Regions from separate parts of the Robbsia sp. KACC 23696 genome, predicted to be linked through region 1. Evidence: riboswitches for the same ligand, from Rfam matches in the RefSeq annotation. Region 1 holds a riboswitch; the other holds the start of a gene.
What was found. A riboswitch is a leader RNA that binds a small molecule or an ion and turns the genes downstream of it on or off. The one in region 1 is predicted to bind manganese.
Positions count from the first base shown of each region.

Region 2: it holds a riboswitch for manganese, as region 1 does, so the genes downstream of both, mntP (manganese efflux pump MntP) here and ABEG21_RS24410 (sodium:calcium antiporter) in region 1, are expected to answer to the same signal.

Region 1 is NZ_CP156628.1:717,520-720,932, reverse strand. It holds gene ABEG21_RS24415 (VOC family protein) at 266-1,441, shown strand; yybP-ykoY riboswitch at 1,486-1,651, shown strand; gene ABEG21_RS24410 (sodium:calcium antiporter) at 1,819-2,829, shown strand; gene ABEG21_RS24405 (GAF domain-containing protein) at 2,956-3,413, shown strand, end outside.
Region 2 is NZ_CP156626.1:623,263-626,675, reverse strand. It holds gene ABEG21_RS02505 (EamA family transporter) at 1-860, shown strand, start outside; gene mntP (manganese efflux pump MntP) at 857-1,426, opposite strand; yybP-ykoY riboswitch at 1,437-1,602, opposite strand; gene ABEG21_RS02495 (acyl carrier protein) at 2,405-2,644, shown strand; gene ABEG21_RS02490 (acyl-CoA dehydrogenase family protein) at 2,647-3,413, shown strand, end outside.

The DNA.
Region 1 (3,413 bases):
TCGGGCGTGCGGTGCGTTTGTGCCGTGCGCATTGTGGCACATCTGGCCGCGATAGCGGGAACATCGCGCCAATCCACGTCCTTATACGTCGCCAAAAATCGCTGCGACGAGACAGATTCGGATCAAATCGCATTTTCGCGTGCTGTTGCGCCGCCAGAATGTCGGGGTTTTCATCGAATTTGGTGATTTTGCAATCGGCAACCGCATCACGCGATAGAATAATTGTGCAATCTACTACCGTGCCTGGGTGACTGACATCTTGACTATGAGCCCCCCGTCCGAGGACCCCGCCTTTATTCCGTGCCACGCCAGCGACGCGCCGTCGCCGGGCAGTGTGCCGGCCCGTCCGCCCGTGGACCCGCGCAATCCGTTGGGCATGACCGGTCTGGAGTTTGTCGAATTTGCCGCGCCGGACCCGCAGGCGCTCGGCGCGATGTTCGAGCGGTTGGGACTGGTCGCGGTGGCGCGGCACGTCAGCAAGGCCGTGACCTTGTATCGGCTCGGCGACATCCGTTTCCTCGTCAATGGCGAGCCGGACTCTTTCGCGCAGCGCTACGCTGGCGAATACGGCGTCGGCATCTGCGCGCTGGGCGTGCGCGTGCAAAGCGCGAAACAGGCGTTCAAGCACGCGTTGACGATGGGCGCTTGGCCCTTCGAGGGCGAGCGCACCGGGCCGCACGAATTGAAGTTGCGAGCGATTCAGGGCATCGGCGATTCGCATATTTATTTCATCGATCGATGGCCCGGTCGTCCGGACGACGCGTTCGGCACGCATACGCCGTCGCTGTATGAAATCGATTTTGCGCCGCTGAATGGCGCCGATCTTGCCGCCGCTACCGGTCCGGCGCCCGCGACCTCACCGACGCATCTGACGCTGGTGGACCATTTCACGCAGACGGTCGGGGCCGGGCGGATGCAGGAATGGCTGGGTTTCTATGCGGAGTTGCTGAGCTTCCATGAGCTGCAAGACCGACACCCCGACGGCTTGACGCCCGGCGCGGCAAAGGTGGTCGTCTCGCCTTGCGACAGCATTCGCATCCCGCTTTACGAGGAAGGCAAGCCGCCGACCGAGACGATGCACCGCTTTCTCCCGGATCATCCGGGCGAGGGCGTTCAGCATATCGCGCTCGCGAGCGATGACATCGTCGCCTCCGTCGATGCGTTGCGGGCGCGCGGCATGCGTTTCATCGAATGGCCGGACGCCTACTACGATCAACTCGACGCGCGCCTGCCAGGGCACGGTCTCGATATCGCGGCTTTGCGCGAGCGGCAGATCCTGGTCGACGGTCACGTGGACGACAGCGGCGCGACGCGGCTATTCCTGCAAGCTTTTCTGCGCCATGCCCCGGGGGAGATTTTCTTCGAGATCGTGGAGCGACGCGGGCATCCCGGCTTTGGCGAAGGCAACCTCGCCGCCTTGCAGCGGGCGCAGACCGCCTGATCTATCACTTCTACTTGCAACGGTCACGAAGCCGCGGTTACAATCGCGCCGTCTTTAGGGAGTAGCCTGCCTCCTGCAATGGGAGGCGGACACGTCAACATTCTCGGCCTTGGCCGTGGCGTGTCCAACCATCCGGTTTGGCGAGACTATCGACGCTGACCTCGTCCAGGGCTGGACGGGAGGTCGGCGTCATGGTTTCGCACCGTCCGGCCCTGGAGAGTCCCCATAAACATGAAATGCCGTTACCTCGGCGCTTGCGCCCCGGTCAGCCATTCGCCTGCCCTTTGCCATTGCGTGACAGGGCGTATCCCGCACTGCTTTGCTGGTTCTCATTCGATTCGTCTCGACGGCGCCGCCAAGGCAAAGGCGGGTTGCGCATGATTCGCTTGATTTTGGAGTTGCTTGTCACGCTGGCGATCATTCTCGCGTCGGCGGAATTGTTCACGAATGCGCTGGAACATCTCGGCGAACGTCTGCATATTTCCGAAGGGGTGACGGGGTCACTCTTCGCCGCCGTGGGAACGGCGCTGCCCGAAACGATCGTGCCGTTGCTCGCGGTCCTCGGCGGCGGTGGCGCGCAGCAGGTCAACCAGGAAATCGGCGTGGGCGCGATCCTCGGCGCGCCGCTGATGCTCGGCACCTTATCGACTTTTCTGATGGCCTTGGCGGTATGGCGCAGCCGCGGCACATCTGGACGAATCGTGCCGGAACGGACCGGCTTCAATCGCGACTTGCAGTACTTTCTGGTCGCCTTCGTGGTCGCGACGATTGCGATGTTCGTCCCGCATGAGCAACGCAGCGTCCGCATCGGCCTGAGCGTCGCCCTTGTGCTGGTCTACGTCGTGTATGTCGTCATGACGTTCCGCGCATCGGCCTCCCTGGTGGATGCCGGACACGGCACGGAAGCGCCGGAGCCGATGTTCGCCTCCAAACTCGGCTTGCCGACCAATCTGGCGACCATCGGGCTGCAACTGGTGGTCGCGGTCGGGTTGCTGCTGATCGGTGCGGAAGGGTTTATTCATGGCGTACGCGGCGTTTCGACGATGTGGGGGATTTCGCCGTTGCTGATTTCGCTGCTGGTCATTCCGATCGCGACCGAGTTGCCTGAAAAAATCAATAGCATCGTCTGGATCCGGCGCGGCAAGGACACGCTGGCCTTCGGGAATATCACCGGCGCCATGGTGTTCCAGGGCACGCTGTTGCCCGCCATCGGCATTTTACTCACGCCCTGGGAGCCTCGGGTCGAGGTCCTGACCGGTGTGCTGATGACGATTGCGGCGGCAGCGTGGCTGCGCGCGATGTCGGCCCGCAGCGGACTACTCGTCGGCGCGCTCGGCCTGAATGGCGCGCTGTATCTGCTGTATCTCGGCCTCACGATATTTCGATGAGTTGGCGAAATGTATACAGTCGACCGTTTAATTCGAGCGCCGACCATTGCGCCGACGTAATCACGATTACAATCGATGAAAGCTGTCCATGTGGGCCGGCGCTTTAACCCTTCGAATCGAGGTCTAATGCAAAACGGTTTGACCGACGTCGTCGCCAATTGTGACCAGGAGCCGATTCACGCCCTGGGCAGTGTCCAGCCGCACGGCGCACTGCTTTGCTTCGACGACGCGGGGCGCCTGATCGCCGCAAGCGCGACGGCGGCCCAGTTCCTCGGCGAACTGCCGCCGCTCGGCGCAGGGTTCTCGGAACGCCATTTCAGCGCCGATGCGCGGCAGCTGCTCTCGCAAGCCTTGGCCGATCGTCAGGCGTTGTTGGAGCCCGTGGAGGTCAGCGGCCAGGCGGGCACGCGATTCGATCTGATCCTGCATTGGTCGAATAGCGTGCTGATCGCCGAATGGGAGGCGATCGACGACGTGCCGCTCGGCGCCGCCCATTCGGGACATTACGCGGCGTTGGCGCAGCGCGCGATCCAACGTTTGCAACGGACCGATTACGACTCCGTCTCGGCCTTGATGCAGGATGC
Region 2 (3,413 bases), on a different replicon from region 1:
CCATTGCGTGGGGCAGTTCCTACAGCATCGCCAAACACGCGGTTACCTTTTATCCGGTGCTCGGCTTTCTGTGCATTCGCTTCGGGCTGACGTTTCTGCTGACCTCGCCCGCATTTTTGCGATTGCATCGAACCGACAAGGCCCGCGCGTTGAAAGTCGGCATGCCGTCCGGCATGATCTTGCTCGCCATTTTCGTGTGTGAAACCTTCGGGGTTGCACAGACGAGCGCCAGCAACGCGGCCTTCCTGATCAATCTCTGCGTCGTCATCACGCCCTTTGTCGAATGGGGGCTGCTTAAGCGCACACCCAGCGGTCGGGAGCGCGCGGCGGTGCTCGTCTCCGCGGTAGGCGCGCTCCTGATCACGCTCAATGGGGGGTTCTCATCGATCGGAACAGGGGACGTCTTGATTTTGGCCGCCGCCTGCCTGCGCGCGTTGATGGTGTGCGCGACAAAATGGCTGACGCGCGACAACGCCGTCTCGCCGCTTGCGTTGACGTCGATTCAAAGCCTCTCGGTCGGCATCGGATCGGGTATCGGCGGGATCCTGTTCTTCGGGCACGGCATGGCGGCGTTGCCACATGAGGCCAGCTTCTGGCTCTGTACGGTCTATCTCGTTTTGGTCTGCACGGTCTTCGCGTTTTTTGCGCAAAACGTAGCGGTACAAAAAATCGATCCGACGCGGGTGTCGCTGCTCATGGGCACCGAGCCGGTGTTCGGCGCCGTGTTTGCCTGCGTCTGGCTGCATGAATCGGTGCCGATGCTCTCATGGCTGGGCGGGGGGCTGGTCGTCGCGTCGGCGTTGTTCGTGACGGTAGGGCCGAAAGCGCTGGGCCCGCGTCCCGCTCCCGTGCTGGACTAGCCGATCAGATTCAGGTGCTCGGCGAGAATCAGCGTGCCGATGCCGATGAGCACGACACCTCCGGCGCACTCCGCACGGCGCCCCACGATGCGGCCCACGACACGCCCCACCATGACCCCGATCGTTACCATCGTCGCCGTGGCCATACCGATCGCGGCGGCCGTGGAAAAGATATTGACGTCGACGAACGCCAGCCCCGCGCCCACGGCCATGGCGTCAATACTCGTTGCAAAGCCCGTAACGGCCAGCAGCCAGAATGAATGACGCGCCGGCTTCTCGTCGATCGCGTCCTCTACGTTGAAGCTATTGATGATCATGCGGCCGCCGAGAACGCCGAGCAAGGCGAAGGCGATCCAATGATCCCAAGCGGAGACATATTGCGCCGCCGCCTTGCCGAGAAACCACCCGACGATCGGCGTCAGCGCCTCGATCACGCCAAAAATCAAACCGGTCCGGATCGCCTCGCGCCATCGCGGTCGATGCAGCGCGGCGCCTTTGCCGATCGCAGCCGCGAAGGCATCGGTGGACATGGCAAAAGCAAGGAAAAGCGTCGCGACGGGATTCATTGTGTGGGGACTCTAGGTCGGGCAAAAAACCACGACACATCGCCGCGCCCGACCGGTCGCGAGATGTGTCGATGGTCTCGCCAACCTAAAGGCTGGCTGCGCCACGGTCTGGGCGACCGAGAATGTTGACGCAGCTGCTTCCAGATAGAAGCCGGCTACTCCCCAAAGACAAGCGCAACATTAGCACGAATGAAAGAATATTGTAATTTCAAGCGCCTCGGCCGCGCGACATCAGGCTGAAACGCCGACGGACGTTTCCGACACGCGGGAATCACCGAATTGAAAACGTTTGCACGTAAAATAGGAAACAGACCATTTGCGTAAATGGGGTCATTCGTCACAAAGGACGGACGCGTCCCATATCAGTACCCATCGAAAGACGTAATAAAAAAAAATAATAACGGGACGCGTGCGGAGACCCATCATTCGTTTCAAAGGAAATTCTTACCGAATACGCGAATGGCGCTCTTTCCCGCTCCCGATCGACGCAGGCGTGACGTATTTACTACATGGAAAATCATGTCCGCAGACTCTTAAAGCGTCGACTACCGGTAATTAGCCGTGGTCGCGCCGATATGCCGCGGACGGGTAAATGATCATCCGGCACATCCAATAACGAAAACTTTCAATTTTTTTCCGTGTGCAAAGAATTAACGGTAGTATTTAGGGCGGACGTTTGATTCATGCGATTGTCTGAAATCAAAGATTGCCCTCGGCTAATGCAGGCGGGGGAGTAGCGTAAACGCAACAGACTGAGTATCGTAAGACGCCCCCTCCGCGATCGCCCCGTCGAACGGCGCAACTGCGTGCGCTCCGGGTGGCTGACGAATCACGCAACGTGTAGCGCAGCATTTATTACCGCATTACGAAAAAAGAAAGGCAGGGACGCGCATTCGAGAACGATTGCACAGCAACTTTCTCATACGAGTCGCCGCCATGCCTTCGAGTTTGTAAATCTATTCAGGGGAAGGAAATCCGGTGGAAGATACACTACGCGAAATTTTGAGCGAAACCGCTAATCTGAGCGTGCCGGCCGCAACAATCGGTTCCGGCGATGACTTGTTCGCATGCGGGCTGACGTCATTTGCCACCGTCGGCGTCATGCTCGCAGTCGAATCGGCGTTTGACGTCGAGTTCCCCGACAGCCTGCTGGTCCGCTCGACGTTTTCCAGTATCGATTCGCTCGCGTCCGCTGTAAATAGCCTGACAGGCAGCTGACCGTGAACGCCATCCACAGTGAGCAGCTGGCGCAGGGCGCCGAGTTGGACCTTGCTGGTGTAGTACGCGTGGCCGCGAGTTTTGCGGACCAGGTGGATCGGGAAGGCCGATTCCCGACGGAGGCCATCGACGCATTGCGTTCGGCTGGCTTCCTTGGCTGCATGTTCCCATCGGAACTGGGTGGAAGCGGTGCTTCGCTTCTCGACATTGCGAGACAGTGTCAGCAATTGGCGCGCGGATGTTCGTCGACGGCGATGATTTACGCGATGCATCAGAGTCAGGTAGCCTGCATCGTCGGGCACGCCCTCGATCAGCCGTGGCATCGCGCCCTGGCCCAACGTATTGCCAAAGACGGCTTGTTGCTCGGATCCGTGACATCGGAAGTCGGCGTCGGTGGCGATATCAGCTCGAGTCGATGCGCGCTCATCGTCGATGGCGATCGTTTTACATTGGACAAGCAAGCGCCTACGGTTTCGTACGGCGCGTATGCGGACGTTCTCCTGGCGACATGCCGCACGCACGCGGATGCACCGCCGTCGGATCAGGCCTTGGTCACGTTGCTGCGCTCGGATTGTAGTCTGGTCCCTTCTGGCAGCTGGGATGCGCTGGGCATGCGGGGAACATGCAGCAGCGCCTTTCAACTGTCCGCATCGGCTGGCGTGGAGCAGATCATTCCCGCCGCCTTTTCCGTGATCAGCGACGAGTCGATGATGCCGGTCTCGCATCTCCTTTGGAGTGCGGCCTGGACCGGCATTGCCGCCGAGGCGTT